One region of the Gordonia phosphorivorans genome, then DNA from elsewhere that is predicted to be linked to it. Evidence: riboswitches for the same ligand, from Rfam matches in the RefSeq annotation. Region 1 holds a riboswitch; the other holds the start of a gene.
The links. A riboswitch is a leader RNA that binds a small molecule or an ion and turns the genes downstream of it on or off. The one in region 1 is predicted to bind thiamine pyrophosphate.

Region 1 (9,261 bases):
CGGCAAGACGGACGAGGCCACCGCGATCATCGATCGGGTCAACGGTGCGATCGATCAGGTGAAGACCGACCTCCCCGGCCTGGCGGGCAAGACCTACTCGCTGGCGTACATGTATTCCAGCGACCAGATTCAGGTGATGGCCGATCCGTCCGACGGCGCGGGCGCACTGTTCGGGCAGCTCGGCATGAAGGTGGCCCCCGCCCTCGCCGCCCAGTTCGCCAAGAACGGGCAGCCGCGCTTTCCGATCTCCACCGAGAACGTTCCCCTGCTCGAGGCCGACTACCTGGTAGTGACCACCGGCAACGAGGCGATGGCTGAGCAGCTGCGCAAGCTGCCCGGCTACTCGTCGCTCACCGCGGTGCGCGACGGCAGCGTCAGCGATCTCACCGTGACCGAGATCGGCGGCCTCAACCAGCCCACGCCGCTGTCCATCCCCTACCTGCTGGAACAGATCCGTCCGCAGCTCAACCGCGTCGCCGCCTGACCCGGCACCGCCCACCGCGGTCACCGAGCTCTCGCGCCCTGGGGGCGGCCTGGGTGGTCCCCGTGACCACCCGGGCCCGCCCCGCGAGGCAGGCACACTATGAAATTTTCAAATAACACATCGCGTCGGGAACCGCTCCCGGCACTGGTTTCACGCGCCTCACGCGGCGCTGGCCGACAAGGTCAAGGTCCGTCGCGCATTCGACCGAACAGGTTCACGACGACGCTTCGGATGGTCGGGATCGGCGGGCGGGGTGAACCACGGCTGCCGATCACGGCCGATGAAGACTTCCCACCCACCGTGATGAATCACCGTGTGGTGCCGGCGGCAGAGCAGGACACCGTTGTCCAAACTCGTCACCCCGCCATGCTCCCAATGCTCGACGTGGTGTCCGTCGCACCAGGACGGAGGCACCCCGCAACCGGGGAAGGCGCAACCACGGTCGCGCAGCACCAGGGCTTTACGGATTCCCGGGGTGAACAGTCGCTTCTCCCGGCCGACATTCAGCGGCACACCGTTGTCGTCGAGCAGCGCCAACGCCACCGACGCCTCGCACATGATCAGCTCCGCCGTGCGTGCCGAGATCGGTCCGCCGAAACCGAGCCACGGTACGGCGGCGCGGTCCTCGGACATCGGGATTGAGATTGCCTGTCCCGCAACGGAATCCAGTACTTGCCCGTTGATCACGACCGCCGCTGGCACCGACAACGTCACGTGCGGCAGCACTCCGCCGGATTCGGGTCGTTCGGAATGAGACAGATACGTGCGAATCACCTGAGCCATCGCGTCGGCGCGCCGCCGCTTGGCAGACCGCCGATCCGCAGAACCGTCCGGTTCGGGCACCGGCCGCGTCAACGGATCCAACGCCGCACTCAGTTCCTCGGCCGCCACGATGTCGAAGTCGATCGTCACCGCCACGCGGCCGTCGTCCGTGCGGTTGAGGGTCATCTCATTCAGGTCGTCACGCTCAGCGACCGGAACCTCCCCGTCCGCCGGAACCTCCGGTGCCAACTTGATCGCCCACGCCCGAGCCTTCTCCCTCACCCGCGCCGGCGAGGTCTGCACCATCAACGAATGCACGATCTTCCGACGATCGTCGTCGGACAGCTCCACCCGATCCGCCACGTGCCCGAGTCCGCTCGCCACGGCATCACCGTGTTCCGCCGACACCGCCCCATCGCGCAATCCGCGGATCACCGGCACAAGGTGCTCGTCGGCGATCGCCTGCCCGAGCCGCGCGGCGCGGTAAGCCACAGCCGGCGCCGCACCGAGTTCGGCGAGGATCGCCGCGGCGGACCGCACATGCTTCCGGGCAGGTAGTCCGACGCGTTCAACCGCGGCGCACGCCGCCACAACGGAATGGTCGACCACATTGCGCAACCGCAGAAACGCCGCGGTCACCGCCAGCAACTCGCGGTCATCGTCCACCGCCCGCGCGCGGGCCAGGAACTGTCCGAGATTCGCCGGCGTATCGATGTCGGCACCGACGGGGATAGTGAGTTCATCGCTCAGCAGATCGGCGAAGGCGGTGAGAGTTACTGCGTCCATGACGCCCACTCCTCAGGTTGCGAGAAGCCAATAGCGGTGGAACCGGTCGAGCTGGCGACGATCGGTCACCCGGCCACTCAAGCTCCGAGAGTTATGTTCCGCGAGGTCGGGGCTCCTAGCCCCTCCCCCTACGTCTATGATACGCCTCACATCTATTGAGAACAATAGTGCTAGCCGAGTTTGTTCGCCGCCTCGCCGGTTCGACGACGGCACCTCAGCGACCTACGACGTCATATAGACGTCGTGGAGCGCCACAGTGCCGTCGTTGCACTCCGGCGTCCGTCGACCCCGGCGTCCGTCGGCGCCGCGTCCGGGTCCCGACGCACCCGCACCCGCACCGCCTCCGCTGGCTTCAGCGCAGGTTGCAGGGCGTCTGCGAGTAGGCCGCCAATTCGCACACCGACTTGTTGCTCAGCTTCCACCGACCGTCGGCCCACACCCAGCGCAGCGTGGAGTAGGTCGGCGCGTATCCCGGCGCGGTCAGCTTGAACCGCGCCGTGGCCGTGTTGGCGTTCTGCGTGACCGGCCCGACCAACGAATAGCCGACACCGACGCCGCGGAACTGCTCGGCCAGCCGGAACTGGTTGTTCACCGGCGTGACGGCCGCGGTGCCGCCCTCCAGGAGCTTGGCCTTCTCGGCCGTGGAGGCGCCGCCGCCCAGCACCGCCATGTCCGACTGGAATCCGCCCAGAGTGGGCGCGGTGGGACCGCCCGCGGCCGCGGGAGCAGAGGCCGCAGGAGTCCCGGCATCGCTGGCCGTCGGCCCCGCGCCCGCCGGCCCCTCCCCCGCAGCCGCCGTGTCCGGCGCTGCAGCGGTCGACGATTCGAGGACGGTCGGGGCGGCGACCTGGGGCGCCGCCACGGGAGCCGTGGCGGCGCCCAGGTTCACCACGGTCGGGGTCGTCGCGGCCACCTCGCTGCGCTGTCCGACATCGGTGAGCAGCAGCCCGACCAGCCCGATGGCCAGCACGATCGCCGAAACAATGGCCGAGACGCCACCCGCAGCCAGGACGGTCGGCCAATCCACGCCGCGGCCGCGCCGCGATCGGGCGGCACCGGCCTCGACCTCCGAGCCGGCCGACTCGGTCCCGCCAGCCCCGTCCCCATCGGCCCCGTCCCCATCGACCCCGTACTCGTCGACCCCGTACTGGATGTCCTCGTTCGCGCTCTCCACGCCGCCTTCTCCCGAAATCTCGACTGCTCCCCGACACCCACTCGGGTGAAGTTAGGTGAGTCTAACCTCACGAAATCGAACTCGTGACTCAGTTGTGACAGGAGTTACTTGAGATGTCTGCAGAGTCGGGCTACACCTGGTGTGAGACATCTCACAGGAGGACGACATGCACAGGAAACACCGGCGCATCAGACCGCCCCAATCGGCGCGCGCCATCTTGCAGCAGATCTCCGAGGTGGTCCACAATCCGATCCGCGACCGCTTCGAACTATGGGTGGCCGGCGACCTGGTCGGCGTCCTGAGCTACGCGGTCGACACCGAAGCCCAGCCGCCCACCGCGACGATCCTGCACACCGTTCTCTACGACGAATACAGCGGACACGGCTTGGCTACCCGACTCACCGACGGCGCACTGGCCTTCATGCGCACCAACGGGCTGCGCGTGCGGCCGGTATGCAGCTTCACCCGCCACTACCTGCACACCCACCCCGGCGCCGCGGCGGTCGCCTGAATCAACTAATTAGCTTAGGCTTACCTCGTTAATGCGACGAGGGAGATGAGCATGTCCACCGAGACCAAGGGCCGCGGCTGGCAGGGTGCCGTGATGAAGCTGATGGGCGCCGACGATTTCGAGATCACCGTGACCGGCACCCGCACCATCACCGACCACTATCTACGCCTCAGTTTCACCGGAGGTGGGCTCCTGGCCCGTATCGACGTGCACCCGACCATGTGGGTGCGCGGCTGGTTCTCCGCCGACGGCTCGCTGCACCAGCGCGGCTACACGCTGATCGACCCCGATCCGGCCGCCGACACCTTCGACATCGAGTTCGCCCTGCACGACGGCACGGCCGCGAACTGGGCCCGCGCCGCCCGGCCCGGCGACACCCTCTCGGTGACCGTCATCGGCAGCGACTTCCAGATCCCCGAACCGACACCGGCGGGATGGCTGATCGCCGCCGACACCGCCTCGCTTCCGGCGGTGAACTCGCTGCTCGACGCCCTGGCCGCCGCCGACGACCCGGCCCCCGCGCGCATCTGGTTCGAGTACCAGCACGAGAGCGATCGCACCCTGCCGGTGCACCTGCGACCGCAGGACACCATCGCGTGGATCGCCCGCGCGAACGACGGCGCCGCCCTGGTCGACGCGGTGCGCGCGGACCGCTTCGATGCGTCCGGACAGCACGGCTGGGTGGCCCTGGACAGCAAGAGCACCCGCGCGGTGACCGGGATCCTCCGCACCGACTTCGGGCTGGGCCGCAAGAACGTCAAGTCGATGGCCTACTGGAAGGTGGGCAAACCCTACGCCTGACTCGGTGGCTCGGGCCGGTGTGGCATCTCGCCGCGCCGTACGCGTAGGCTCTGGCACACAACTGCACACACGGGGGCTCTTGCGATACCGAGGGCTGAGAGGGCGACAGGCGGTCGCCGACCGTACGAACCTGTCCGGATAATGCCGGCGTAGGGAGTCTCTCCATGAGCACATCTGTCAATTCCGCTGTTTCCGCCTGCCCGGAATCGGGCGACCTCGGCGTCACCCACGGCCCCATCGAGGGCAGCACCAAGCGCTACCTCGACCGCGACGGCCTGCGCATCCCGCAGCGTCGGGTCCACCTGACCAACGGCGAACACCTGGACCTGTACGACACGTCCGGCCCGTACACCGACGCCGACGCCGACCTCGACCTGGAACGCGGACTGCCGCCGACCCGCGCGAACTGGCGGCGCCCCGAACCCGTCGACGGCGCCGCCACCCAGCTGGCGTGGGCCCGGGCGGGTGTGATCACCGATGAGATGCGCTTCGTCGCCGCCCGCGAAGGCTACGACGCGGAGCTGGTGCGCAGCGAGGTGGCGGCCGGCCGCGCGGTGATCCCGGCCAACCGCTGCCACCCCGAATCCGAGCCGATGATCATCGGCAAGGCCTTCGCCGTGAAGATCAACGCCAACATCGGCAACTCCGCGGTCACCTCGTCGATCGCCGAGGAGGTGGAGAAGATGGTGTGGGCCACCCGCTGGGGCGCCGACACCATCATGGATCTGTCCACCGGCAAGGACATCCACCTGACCCGCGAATGGATCGTGCGCAACTCGCCGGTGCCGGTGGGTACGGTCCCGATCTACCAGGCCTTGGAGAAGGTGGGCGGCGACCCCACGGCCCTGACCTGGGAGCTCTACCGGGACACCGTGATCGAGCAGGCCGAGCAGGGCGTGGACTACATGACCGTGCACGCCGGCGTCCTGCGCGCACACATCCCGCTGACCGCCCAGCGCGTCACCGGCATCGTCTCCCGCGGCGGCGCCATCATGGCGGCCTGGTGCATGGAGCACCGCACCGAGTCGTTCCTGTACACCCACTTCGCCGAGCTGTGCGAGATCTTCGCCCGGTACGACATCACGTTCTCCCTCGGCGACGGCCTGCGCCCCGGCTCCATCGCCGACGCCAACGACGCCGCGCAGTTCGCCGAGCTGCGCACCCTCGGCGAACTCACCGCGATCGCCAAGAGCCACGGCGTGCAGGTGATGATCGAGGGCCCCGGCCACGTCCCGATGCACAAGATCACCGAGAACGTGCGCCTCGAGGAAGAGCTGTGCGAGGAGGCCCCGTTCTACACGCTCGGGCCGCTGGCCACCGACATCGCGCCCGCCTACGACCACATCACCTCGGCCATCGGCGCGGCGATGATCGCGCAGGCCGGGACCGCCATGCTCTGCTACGTCACCCCGAAGGAACACCTGGGGCTGCCGAACCGGGACGACGTCAAGACCGGCGTGATCGCCTACAAGATCGCCGCCCACGCCGCCGACCTGGCCAAGGGGCATCCCCGCGCGCAGCAGCGGGACGACGCCCTGTCCCGGGCCCGGTTCGAGTTCCGGTGGACCGACCAGTTCAACCTGTCCCTGGATCCGGACACCGCGCGCGAGTTCCACGACGAGACCCTGCCCGCCGAACCAGCCAAGACCGCACACTTCTGCTCCATGTGCGGGCCCAAGTTCTGCTCGATGCGCATCTCCGCGGACGTGCGGAAGGCGGCCACCGTAGACCTGACGCTGGGCGCGCCGTGACCGCACCCCTGCCCCTGGCGCCACCCGCCCAGACCCCGCACCGGGTGATGACCGTCGCGGGCTCGGACTCCGGCGGCGGCGCCGGCATCCAGGCCGACCTGCGCACCTTCGCCCTCACCGGGGTGCACGGCTGCGTCGCCGTCACCGCGGTGACGGTGCAGAACTCGCTGGGGGTGACCGGTTTCGCCGAGATCGCCCCGGAGGTGGTCGCCGCGCAGATCTCCGCGGTCACCTCCGACATCGGCGTCGAGGCCGTCAAGACCGGCATGCTGGCCTCCGCGGCCATCATCGAGGCCATCGACGATGCCTTCGCCGCCGCCGGCATCGGCCGGGCGGGTATCCCGCTGGTGGTCGATCCGGTGGCCGCGTCGATGCACGGCGACGCGCTCCTGGTGGAGTCGGCGCTGGAGGCCCTGGCCGGGCGGATGTTCCCGCGCGCCACCCTGGTGACCCCGAACCTGGACGAGGTCCGGCTCCTCACCGGCATCGACGTGGTCGACGCGGCCACCCAGGAGCGGGCGGCCCGGGCACTGCATCGTCTCGGACCGGCCTGCGTGCTGGTCAAGGGCGGTCACCTGCGCGGCCACCAGCACAGCCCCGACCTGCTGTTCGACGGCACCGACTTCCGCCGCTACGATGCCGTCCGCGTGGACACCCCGCACGATCACGGCGCAGGCGACACGCTGGCGGCCGCCACCACCGCGGCCCTCGCGCACGGGCGGTCGGTGCCCGAGGCGGTGGGCTTCGCCAAGGAGTGGGTCACCCGCTCGTTGACCGCCGCCTATCCGCTCGGCGCCGGGCACGGCCCGGTCAGTCCGTTATGGCGTCTGTCGGCACCGGAAGACCGCTGAGAAGCGCCGCCCGATACTCGGTGGGGCCGATCCCGACGCGCGTGCGGAACCGGTTCCGGAAGGTGGCCACCGACGCGAACCCGGTGCGCCGGGCCACCGCGCCGATCGGTGTCTGCGGCTGCGAATTCAGCAGGTCGATGGCGGCCTCGATGCGGCGTTCGGCGATCCGCGCGGCCAACGACTGGCCGGACGCCTCGAAGTACCGGTAGATCTGCCGGCGCGACAGGTGCAGGTCGGCGGCGATCATGTCCACGCCGAACTCGACGTCGGAATAGCGGCGCTCGATCACGTCGAGCACCGCCTCCCGCACCAGCAGCGGGTTGTCGGTGAGGGACGAACTGGTGCCGGTGAGCTCGCCCAGCGCGGACACGATCACCTCCACCACCGCCTCCTCGGTCTCCGCGCTCGGGTTCGGCTCCACGCCGATGGCCGTCGGGACCGCAAAGCTGGTGATGAAGGCCGCGGTGGCCCGCGCCAGCACGCTGCCGGAGACGAACGGCTGCCAGCTCCGCTCGATCGCCCGACTGTTGCGGCCCAGCAGCTCGCGCGGGATCACCACGCCGACCGAGTCCACCGGACCGTCGGACATCAGCAGGTGGGCGGGGCTGTTTCCGGTGAGGATCAACTCGCCGGGACGATAGAGGTGATCACGCGCCCCCGGCTCGACGTAGGTGGCGGCATGATCCAGACAGCTTCCCACCATCAGGTTGTCGCCCAGCCGAAGCCGCTTGTCGTCCTCGGTGAACTCCAGTCGCACCGGGCTGCGCAGCACCGCCACCGACGATTCCATCAGGGTCAGCGGCACCCGATACATCAGCACTTCGAATTCGCGCGGGTCGATCAGCTCGGACGGCTCCACCCCGTAGAAGTCGACGGCCTCGGCGCCCACCCGATGGATGGGCGGGGGCGGAACGTCGACGCCGGCGACACTGCTCAGCCGCGCCTTCCATGCGTCGACCTCGCTCGCGGCGAGCGGTCCACTCGTCGGCTCAGGCGGCAGGTGCCGGGTCATTGTCCGATCGATTCCAGCGCAGGTTCGGCAGCGCGATCGCCGAGGCCAGGAAGAAGCAGATCGCACCCACGAAGGTCCCCCAGTTCGCCAGGTTCGCGTCGACCGCCGAGCCGCTGCCGTAGACGAACGAACCCACCGCGGCGACACCGAATGCGATACAGCCCAGCAGGTTGATCTGTCCCGCCCAGAAGTCCACCTTGCCCGGCGACCACAGGGCGTTTCCGGCGCGCACGAAGGCCAAGATCACGAAACCTCCACTGAGGAGGAACGCCACCGATCCGCCGGCGTCCGGGTTCCAGACCAGGTGCTGCTCACCCTTGACAGTGTGCGTCATCAGCGCCGACGTGGTGCTGACATTGAACAGCAAAGTGCCGAAGAACTGGGTGGACGCCGCCAGCCATTCGGCCCGGAACATCTGCCCCGGCGCATACGAGACCGGCGTCATCATCGAACCGCTGCGCACCAGCTGCACCAACGCGGCCGCGGTGAAGAACCACGCCCCCACGAAGTAGGAGGCGTTCGATGCGGCGGCGCCGGCGGCACTGGCGAACCCCGGCGCCGAACCCAAGGCGAACAGCGTTGAGCCGATGATGAAACCCCAACACTGTTTGGCCAGGGTCGGGGTCAGGAATCGAGCCGTCACGGAGAGCCTTGTCTCGGCTGTATCCACCATCGTTGACATACTCCTTCGACAGCGGTGAGGACGGCGCCGGTCGGGGCGCCGTCCTCACCGGTCCACAGTGATCGGGAAAACTAGTGGTGGAATGCCGCCGAACGCTTCTTGTGCGGCATCGGGCCGTCGAGCGATTCGAGGAAGTCGACCTCGCTCTTCATGTCCGCGAGCAGCTTGGTGGCCAGATCCCGGCTCAGGCCGTTGCGAACCACGATGCGCTGCACGGTGACGTCGGCGAGGTTGTCGGCCAGCGGGTACGCGGGCACCTGCCAGCCCTTCATCCGCAGCCGGTCCTCGAGGTCGTACAGGGTCCAGTTGGGGTTGGCGTCGCGCTTGCGGCGCCACGCGAACACCGGGATGGTGTCACCCTTGCTGACCAGTTCGAACGGCCCCATCTCGGCGATCGCGGCGGACAGGTACTGCGCCACGTCCAGCGAGTTCTGCTGAATGGCGCGG
Region 2 (9,261 bases), on a different contig from region 1:
TCATCGCAGGAATGATGGCGGCCGTCGCCTACGGCATGTCGACCGTCCTGCGCGCGTTGGGCGCCCGGCGGGTCGCTGTCGCCGAGCGCGAGGCCGCCGAGAACGAGGGCGCACCGCCGCCGTCCACGGACCCGTCCGCGCCGCCGACCATGTCGTCGACGGTAGCCACCCTGGGCGACCCGGCCTTCATTCTGGGCACCGTGATGGTGGTGATCGGCTTCGCCGGCGGAGCGATCGCCGCGCGCTTCCTGCCCCTGTTCCTGGCGCAGTCGATCGTGTCGGCGAACCTGGTGGTCACCGCCCTGGTCGCCACCTTCATGCTGAACATCCGGCTGCACACCCGCGACTGGGTGGCGATCTGGATGGTGGTCCTGTCGCTGTGCCTGCTGGGTATCTCCTCGGCCCCGCAGGCCGAGGACCATGCCGCCCGCTCGTTCCACTGGATTCTGTTGGCCGCCGCCTTCGTCATCGGCGCCATCGGCCTGGTGGGCGTCTACCGCTTCGGCAAGTACGCGGCCTTCGTCGGCGGCTTCGCCGGCGGCCTCCAGTTCGGTGTCATCGCGATCGCGGTGCGTGTGCTCGACGGCGTGGCCCCGTTCGATCCGGTCCAGTTGCTCACCGACCCCGCCGCCTGGGCGATCGCCGTCGCCGGCGCCAGCGGCTTCTACGTCCAGACGGTGGCCCTGCAGGTGGGCGCGGTCAACGGCGTCACGGCCGTCCTGGTGGTCGGCGAGACGGCCGGGCCCAGCATCATCGGCGTCCTGTTCCTCGGCGATCACGCCCACCCCGGCCTCGGCTGGCTCGCCGTTGCGGGATTCGTCGGCGCCGTGATCGGCGCGATCCTGGTGGCCTGGTACGGCAGCGGCGACCCCGACCATTTCGGCGAAGCCCCCGAGGAGATCGGCGGCTGGCGCCGCGGACGGATCGATCCGCCCGCCGCCACCTGAGCCGCCCGCTCAGGGCACCGCCATCAGTCAGAGCACCGCGGGCGAGGAGGCCTGCGCCCAGAAGCGCTTGGGGATGCGACCGGCGCCGGCGGCGAGTCGGCCCGCCCGCACCGCGTGCGCCATGGCACCGGCCATCCGCACCGGGTCCTGCGCGCGGGTGACGGCGGTGGCCAGCAGCACCGCATCGCAGCCGAGTTCCATGGCCAGCACCGCATCGCTGGCGGTGCCGATGCCGGCGTCGAGGACCACCGGCACCCCCGCGCGCGCCACGATCATCTCGATGTTGTGCGGATTCGAGATGCCCAGACCGGTGCCGATCGGTGAACCGAGCGGCATCACGGCCGCCACCCCGGTGTCCTCCAGCCGCCGCGCCAACACCGGATCGTCGTTGGTGTAGGCCAGGACGGAGAAACCGTCGGCGACCATGGCCGCAGCCGCGTCGACCAGTTCCAACGGGTCCGGCAGCAGCGTGTGATCGTCGGCCACCACCTCCAGCTTGATCAGGTCGGTCCCGGTGGCCTCCCGCGCGAGCTGGGCCACCAGCAGCGCTTCGGCCGCCGTGTGACACCCGGCGGTGTTCGGCAGCACGTCGATCCCCAAGCGCCGCAACAGGTCGAGCATGCCGGTCCCGCCACCGGGGCTGACCCGCCGCATGGCGACCGTGGTCAGCTCGGTCCCCGAGGCGGTGAGCGCGGCCTCCAGCACCGCCAGGTTCGGGGCGCCACCGGTCCCCATGATCAGACGCGAGGCGAACGTGCGTCCGGCGATGACCAACGGGTCGTCGACCGATTCGACGACGCCGAGCTCAGCCACCCTGCACCGCCGTCAGAACGTCGACCACCGCGCCGTCGGCGATCGGTTCGCTCCAGCGCGACTGCGGGCGGACCACGCCGTCGATCGCCACGGCGACACCGCTGTTCGGCAGATCCAGGTGGGCCAGCAGGCCGACCACGTCCAGGTCCGCCGGCAGGGTCAGCGCGTCTCCGTTGACCGTCAGCTCCAATGCTTCCGATGGGGTCGGGTGCGGCACGCTCATGGCGCGCTCCTCTCTTCTCGGTGGGCCCGTGCTCGTTCTCCATGAGCACCGGCGCCCAACAGTTCACGTACCCGCCGGGCGGTCCCCGGCGACAGGGCGATGCCGTTGCGGCCGTGACCGGCGGCCACCAGGACGCCCTCGTCGACGCGCCGGACGAGGGGCAGGCCGTCCGCCGACATCGGACGGATCCCAGCCGCGACCTCGGACAGTTCGTAGGTGCGCAGGCCCGGGTACACCTCGCACGCATCGGCCAGCAGGTCGGCGACACCGCCCACCTGCGGGCCGCGGTCCTGGCCGTCGAGCGCCTCGTACTGGGTGGCGCCGACGACGACGCCGTCCGCGCGCGGCACCAGGTAGACGTTGCGCCCGCGCCAGCGCGCCCGAATCACATGCTGCGGCGGGGCCACCGACCATGCGGTGCGCCGCAGCCGCAGGACCTCGCCCTTCTCGCCGCGCAGGCCGTCGAGCCCGCCCGGCAGCACGGCGCCGCTGTCCACGCCGGCCGCCACCAGGATCTCGTCGGCCGCCACGTCCGCCAGGTCGGTGACGTGCGCGTCGACCAGTTCGGCACCCGCCGCGGTGAGCGCCGCCCGCAGCGCGGCCAACAGGCGTCGGTTGTCCACCGCGCCCTCGCCCGCCAGCCGATAACCCCCGATCGGAAGCCGCGCGACACCCAGTTCCAGGCCGCGCAGCGCGGCTGCCGAGAGCTCCTCGACCGCAGCTGCTGGGAGCGCTTCCCGCGCGAAGGTCATCGCCTCGTCCAGGTAGGCGCGATCGGCGGCGTCCCCGGCCACCAGCAGCGTGTGCTCGGCGGCGGCCACGGACGGATCGCCCAGGCGCCGCAGCAACGCGGGCCAGTGCGCCACCGACCGGGCGGAGGCGGCGAGGAGTTCCGGCTCGCCGGGCCGGGCCTCTCCGAGGCAGCCGAGCATTCCGCCCGCCACCTGCGCGGCACGCCGCCGCGGCCCCGCGTCGTACACGCGCACCCGCCATCCGTCGTCGACGGCCGCGAGGGCACAGATGAGGCCGACGGCACCGCCGCCGACCACCGCCAACAGCGGCGCCGCGCTGGATTTTTTCCGCACTGGTGGACCTTCCTTCGCCGGCATTACCCGGATCAGGTGTGACGGTCCGCGGAGGCGATTCCGCGATCTCAGCCCGGCGGTCCCCCGGGCACCCGTGTCGTGTTCGTGTGCCCCTAGCCTACCGTTGGCGGCATGGATCTCCGCCGCCGCTTGGCCGACGCCCGGCTGTACCTGTGCACCGATGCCCGCCGCGAGCGCGGGGACCTCCAAGAGTTCGTCGCGGCGGCGCTGGCCGGCGGCGTCGACATCGTGCAGTTGCGGGACAAGGGGTCGCCGGGGGCACGACAGTTCGGCCCACTCGAGGCCGGGCAGGAACTGGAACTGCTCGCTCAGCTGCGGGAACAGACCCGCGCGGCGGGGGCACTACTCGCCGTGAACGACCGCGCCGACATCGCCGCCCTGGCCGAGGCCGACGTGCTGCACCTGGGACAGGGCGACCTGCCGCCGACGACGGCCCGCCGCATCGTCGGCACCGACATGATCATCGGCCGTTCCACGCACGACGAGGCGCAGATGCGGGCCGCCGTCGACGACGCCGCCGTGGACTACTTCTGCACCGGCCCGTGCTGGTCCACCCCCACCAAGCCCGGCCGGGAAGCCACCGGGCTCGACCTGGTGTGCGCGGCGGCCGACTCCGGCACCGACAAGCCGTGGTTCGCCATCGGCGGCATCGATCTGGACCGGGTGCCGACGGCCGCTGCGGCCGGGGCCTCCCGGATCGTCGTCGTCCGCGCGCTGACCGCGGCCGACGATCCCGCCGAAGCCGCTCGGGCCCTGCGCGCCGCGCTGTGAGCACTCAACCCGTTTGCGCCCCGGCACGATCCGGGTAGAATTCTTCCCATCATGTCGTGGAACAAGCTTCTCGTAACCCGCCGCAGCGGGGTCTGATTTCGACCGACCCCCCGCTGCGGGTCGTCGTGCTTTCCACCATCTTTCGTCGGTCACCCATATTTCGACCGGAAAGACACGTACCGATGCCCACCGTTACGAATACTCGCCGAAGCTGTACCCGTGAATACCACGACAGCTCACCGAGGACCCTCGACTTCCGTCCCCGTCCGCCGCGCTGGTTCCCCGCGGAGGCCTGCCGCATGAACGCCGAACGCTTCGATGACGCGTACGCGCCAGACGGCGCAATCACGTTGCGGCACTTGCAGATTCACGACGAGATGGGCGACTCCGTCCGCTGCCTGGCCACCCTGACCGTCGACCACCGGGACCTCCACCTGGAGACCAGTGCGCACGGCACCATCGGTGCGGTGAGCGAAATGCTGTACGGCCTGGGGTTCGGCGTCGAGATCGTCGGGCTCTACCACCAGACCGACGGCGCCGAGGTCACCGCGTACCTGCAGTGCACGCGCGACGGCGAGCGGTGCTGGTCGTACGGCCGCGCGGCCAACGGCGACGAGGCCACCGTGCACGCGCTGATCGCGGCGGCCAACCAGCTCACCGGACGACTGCCGGCCGCCTGCTAGTCAGCGCAGCCGCCGGCGCAGCGACGGCCACGCACGACCGAAACCGGGGTGCAACGGCAGTTCGGCGACGGCGGCTTCGTTGACCCAGCGCAGCTCGGCGGACTCGCCGTTCGCGGTGGTGGCGATCGGCTCGGCCACCCGGGCCAGCACCGTGGTGTAGGTCCAGCCGCTGACGGCCTCGTGGGTCACCTCGGTTTCGAGCACCTCGATCGCGCTCTCGTCGATGCCGGCCTCCTCGTGCGCCTCGCGCACCGCGGCGTCCACCGCCGACTCGTGCGAGTCCCGAGCGCCGCCCGGCAGCCCCCACGTGCCACCCTGGTGCGACCAGACCGCGCGGTGTTGCAGCAGCACGCCGAGTCCGCCGTCGGGCAGGCGGGTGCACAGCAGCAGCCCCGCCGCGCCGTGCCGACCCCAGTAACGGGCACCGTCGGGATCGAAGACCCAGCCGTCACCATCTCCGCGCACGCGCCGACCTCTCTTTCCAGAATGTCCCCACCGTACCGGGTGCCGCAGTGACACACCGCGTTCTGCGACTAGGGTTGTGACACGACAGAAAGGCACCCTTCGTGAGCGGCCAAGACACGTCAGTACGCAGCGCGCTGACGCATGCCGGTCGCCGGGTGCTGCCCGAAAGCACCCAGGCCAATCCGCGCCTGCGGCAGGTGATCGCCGACCGCCGTGAGATCGCGGCGATGACCCGCGACCGGGTGAGTTCACCGATCACCGCATTCAAGTTCTACGCACTCACCACCCCGGGAAAACTGGTGGTCGTCATGTTCGCGATGGTCCTCGCGTGCGGGCTCACCGGCTGGTACTCGTCGTCGAACCTGAATGCGCGCAGCGAGACGATGGAGTCGCTGATCGACCGCAGCGAGCCGCTCGCCGAGGCGGCGGAGGTGCTCTACAGCTCGCTGTCGGTGGCCGACGCGGCGGCGAACTCCGCCTTCATCTCCGGTGGCCGCGAATCACCGGACCTGCGTCGCCAGTACGCCGACGCGATCGCCAGTTCCGGAACATCGCTGGTGGCGTCGGCGGACGGCGGCGAACTCGCCTCGACGTCGGCGACCGCCTCGGGTGTCACCGTGCGCGACGACCTGAACACGATGGCCGTGCAGATCCCGGCGTACACCGGCGTGATCGAGACCGCCCGCACCAACAACCGTCTGGGTAATCCCGTCGGATCGGCCTATCTGGTGCAGGCCTCGGCGATCATGCAGGAGAACATCCTGCCCGCGGCCGAACGGCTCTACAACGAACGCTCGGCCGCCATCTCCGAGCCGCAGCGCACGCTGACGGTGCCGCCGTGGGGCGTGTACGTCGCCCTGTTCACCACCATCGCCATGCTGGCCGTCTTCGGCCGCTATCTGGCCCGGCGCACCCGGCGGCATTTCAACATCGGTCTCGTCGCCGCACTCGTGGCGCTCGGGTTCGGCACCCTGTGGCTGTTGGGCACCGGCCTGGCGTCGGTGGCCGCGGCCAACACCGCCAAGACGTCCGGCGCCGAGCCGCTCCACGAGCTCACCACCATGCGCATCCTCACCCAGCAGGCCCGATCGGTGGAGACGCTGAGCCTGGTCCGCCGCAGCGACCCGGGCCAGTTGGACCGCGAGTTCAGTTCGGCGATCAACCAGATCCGCGCCACCACCGCCGGCCTGATCGGCACGCACGACGATCCGGACATCGTCACCCCGCTGCGGCAGGTGCAGAAGTCGCTCGTCCTCTGGGAGCGGGCCCACACCGAGGTGACCCAGCGGTTGTCCGCGGGAGACTTCAACGCCGCCCGCGCGCTGACCATCGGCACCGGCGACATCAGTACCGCCTCCGGATACGAGCAGGTGAACAATTCCCTGCTCACCGCCATCGAGCAGGCGCGGGAGACCTTCCGCCAGAACATCAACACCGCCCAGCAACTGCTCAGTTACACCGGCACCGTCATCGGTTGGCTGTGCGTGGTGGCCGCCGCAGCGGTGGTCGGCGGACTGGTGGTCCGGATCCGGGAGTATCGATGACGGCCGGCCGGCGCCGCGCGACGGCGGTTCTGCTGACGGCTCTGCTGGCGCTGACCGGGTGCACGTCCGACGAGTTGGCGGTGAACGATCCCCCCACCACCACGGCCACCCTCCCCATGCCGCCGGGTGCCTCGTTCGGTGCGCAGCCGCCCGAAGGCGTCGACGCCCAGGCGTGCGAGGCCACGGCCAGCCTGCGTCCGCTCTCCCCGATGCCCGAGCCCGGGCAGATGCCGCGCGGTTCGACGATGGCTCGGATCGCCGCCCGCGGGCGCCTGGTGGTGGGCACCGACATCGGCAGCAACCCGCTCAGCTTCCGCAATCCGATCTCCGGTGACATCGAGGGCTTCGACATCTACGTGGCCCATTGGATCTCCGAGGCCATCTTCGGCGACGTCCGCGTCGAGTATCGGATCCTGTCCACCGGCGACCGGGTGCCCGCACTGGCCGACGGCGACGTCGACATCGTCGTCAAGTCGATGAGCATCACGTGCGCACGTCGGCAGACCATCGAGTTCTCGGCGCCGTACTACGTCGCCGCGCAGCGGATCCTGGTGTACCGAAACTCCGGAATCGAGACCACCGCGGGATTGGCCCACAAGACCCTGTGCGCCACCCGGAACTCCACCGCCGCCACCCGCATTCAGCGTCGAGCACCGAGCGCCAAGCTGGTCAGTACCAACACCTGGGCCGACTGCCTGGTCCTGATGCAGCAGGGGCAGGCCGACGCCATCGTCGGCGACGCACCCATCCTGTCCGGTATCGCCGCGCAGGACCCGTGGTTCCGCATCGTCGGCGATTCGATCGGCACCGAGTACTACGGTGTCGGCATTCCGCTGGGCGAGAACGATATGGTGCGCTTTGTGAACGGCGTCTTGGAAGAGCGCAGAGCCGACGGCAGTTGGCAGCGCGCGTACAACCAGTGGTTGGCGGGGCTGGGACCGGGTTCCCCGCCCGCCGTCGCCTATCGGGACTGATGTCGTGACCGATCATCCCCGCGAGGATTCCCCCGCCGACGAACAGGCAGCAGACGGCCCGGCAGCCGAGGAACGGCCCGCCGACGAGGCACCCGCCTCGACCGCCGGGACTGTGCGCACGCAGGCCGCCACCCCGTTCGATCTCGATGCGGAGGACGACGCCGAGCACCTGCCGACGCAGGCCACACCGAGCGATGCTCTCTTCGAGGACCGCCCGTCCTCGCCCACCACTCGTCGTCGCCCGCGCCGCGGCATCCCGCTGGCACACGACCGCCGTCTCGGCAGCGACCTGGTACAGCTGCCCGCGCTGCAGGACATCGATCCGGCCGACGCGGTGCTGTCGAACCCGATCATCGTGGAGAACAAGCGGTTCTGCTGGAACTGCGGGAAGCCGATCGGCCGCAGTGTGGGACCCGACCGGGGCCCGCTGTCCGGCTACTGCCCGCACTGCGGTTCCCGCTACTCCTTCGTCCCCGGGCTCGAGCGCGGCACCATCGTGGCCGATCAGTACGAGATCGCCGGCGCCATCGCGCACGGCGGCATGGGGTGGATCTATCTCGCCGTCGACCACAACGTCTCCGACCGCCCCGTCGTCTTGAAGGGGCTGCTGAATTCGTCGGACTCGGCGGCCCGCGCGGTGGCGATCGCCGAACGCCAGTTCCTGGCCTCGGTCAATGACCCCGGCGTGGTCAAGATCTACAACTTCGTCGAGTACACCGACTCCGAGGATCGGCAGCTCGGCTACATCGTCATGGAGTACGTGGGCGGTCACACGCTCAAGCAACTCACCACCGGCCCCGACGGCGACAAGGTGAACCTCCCGATCGAGCAGGCGATGGCGTACATCCTCGAGGTGCTCTCGGCCGTCGGTCATCTGCATTCGCTCGGCCTGGCCTACAACGACGTCAAGCCCGACAACATCATGATCACCTCCGACGAGGTGAAGCTGATCGACATGGGTGCGGTGTCGACGATCAACGGCTACGGGCACCTGTACGGCACCCCCGGTTTCCAGGCACCGGAGATCGTCGAGACCGGACCGCAGGTGGTCACCGACATCTACAGCATCGGGCGCACCCTGGCCGCCCTCACGCTCGATCTGCCGATGACGCAGGGCCGCTACGACGACGGGCTCCCCGACCCCGAGACCAGCGAACTGCTCACTGCCAACCCGTCGTACTACTACCTGCTGCAGCGGGCCACCGCGACCGACCCGGCCGAGCGCTTCGAGTCCACCGAGGAAATGACCACGCAGGTCATGGCGGTGTTGCGGGAGACCGTCGCCCTGCACACCGGTGTGCCCCGGCCGGCGATGTCCAAGGTGTTCACGCCGCAACGCTCCACCTTCGGCACCAATCTGATCCTGCGGCCGATCGACGGCTTCTTCGACCCCACGCAGGCCGAGGAGCCCGATCCCGCCGACATCGCTCGTGCCCTTCCGGTGCCGCTGGTCGACCCGGAGGATCCGGCCGCGGGCCTGCTGAGTTCGGCTGCGCTGAGCTACCCCCGACAGGCTCTCGACAGCATCAAGGTGGCCCGCATCGAGGGGTTCCCCGGCATGCCCGCCGGGTCCACGGAAGGCTCACCCGAGGATCCGCCGCTGCACCCCTCCCCCGAAGTGGATCTGGCCGAGGCCCGCGCTCACCTGGAGTTGGGCAATCTCGACACGGCGCGACGCCTGCTGGACGAGGTGGCGAGGAATCACGGCGATTCCTGGCGCCTGCATTGGTATCTC

Region 2: it holds a riboswitch for thiamine pyrophosphate, as region 1 does, so the genes downstream of both, ACFFJD_RS08185 (FAD-dependent oxidoreductase) here and thiC (phosphomethylpyrimidine synthase ThiC) in region 1, are expected to answer to the same signal.

What each region holds. Positions count from the first base shown of each region.
Region 1 covers NZ_JBHLWV010000015.1:58,529-67,789, forward strand. Annotated here, with positions in the region: gene ACFFJD_RS05820 (ABC transporter substrate-binding protein) at 1-484, shown strand, start outside; gene ACFFJD_RS05825 (HNH endonuclease signature motif containing protein) at 644-2,032, opposite strand; gene ACFFJD_RS05830 (MTB12 C-terminal domain-containing protein) at 2,385-3,206, opposite strand; gene ACFFJD_RS05835 (GNAT family N-acetyltransferase) at 3,373-3,717, shown strand; gene ACFFJD_RS05840 (siderophore-interacting protein) at 3,769-4,518, shown strand; TPP riboswitch at 4,578-4,691, shown strand; gene thiC (phosphomethylpyrimidine synthase ThiC) at 4,683-6,269, shown strand; gene thiD (bifunctional hydroxymethylpyrimidine kinase/phosphomethylpyrimidine kinase) at 6,317-7,120, shown strand; gene ACFFJD_RS05855 (helix-turn-helix transcriptional regulator) at 7,080-8,132, opposite strand; gene ACFFJD_RS05860 (hypothetical protein) at 8,110-8,805, opposite strand; gene gad (glutamate decarboxylase) at 8,886-9,261, opposite strand, start outside.
Region 2 covers NZ_JBHLWV010000016.1:446,108-455,368, forward strand. Annotated here, with positions in the region: gene ACFFJD_RS08170 (DMT family protein) at 1-947, shown strand, start outside; gene ACFFJD_RS08175 (thiazole synthase) at 975-1,760, opposite strand; gene thiS (sulfur carrier protein ThiS) at 1,753-1,983, opposite strand; gene ACFFJD_RS08185 (FAD-dependent oxidoreductase) at 1,980-3,068, opposite strand; TPP riboswitch at 3,060-3,174, opposite strand; gene thiE (thiamine phosphate synthase) at 3,201-3,860, shown strand; gene ACFFJD_RS08195 (2-isopropylmalate synthase) at 4,160-4,543, shown strand; gene ACFFJD_RS08200 (NUDIX hydrolase) at 4,544-5,008, opposite strand; gene ACFFJD_RS08205 (GlnX family signal transduction membrane protein) at 5,110-6,552, shown strand; gene ACFFJD_RS08210 (glutamate ABC transporter substrate-binding protein) at 6,549-7,526, shown strand; gene ACFFJD_RS08215 (serine/threonine-protein kinase) at 7,531-9,261, shown strand, end outside.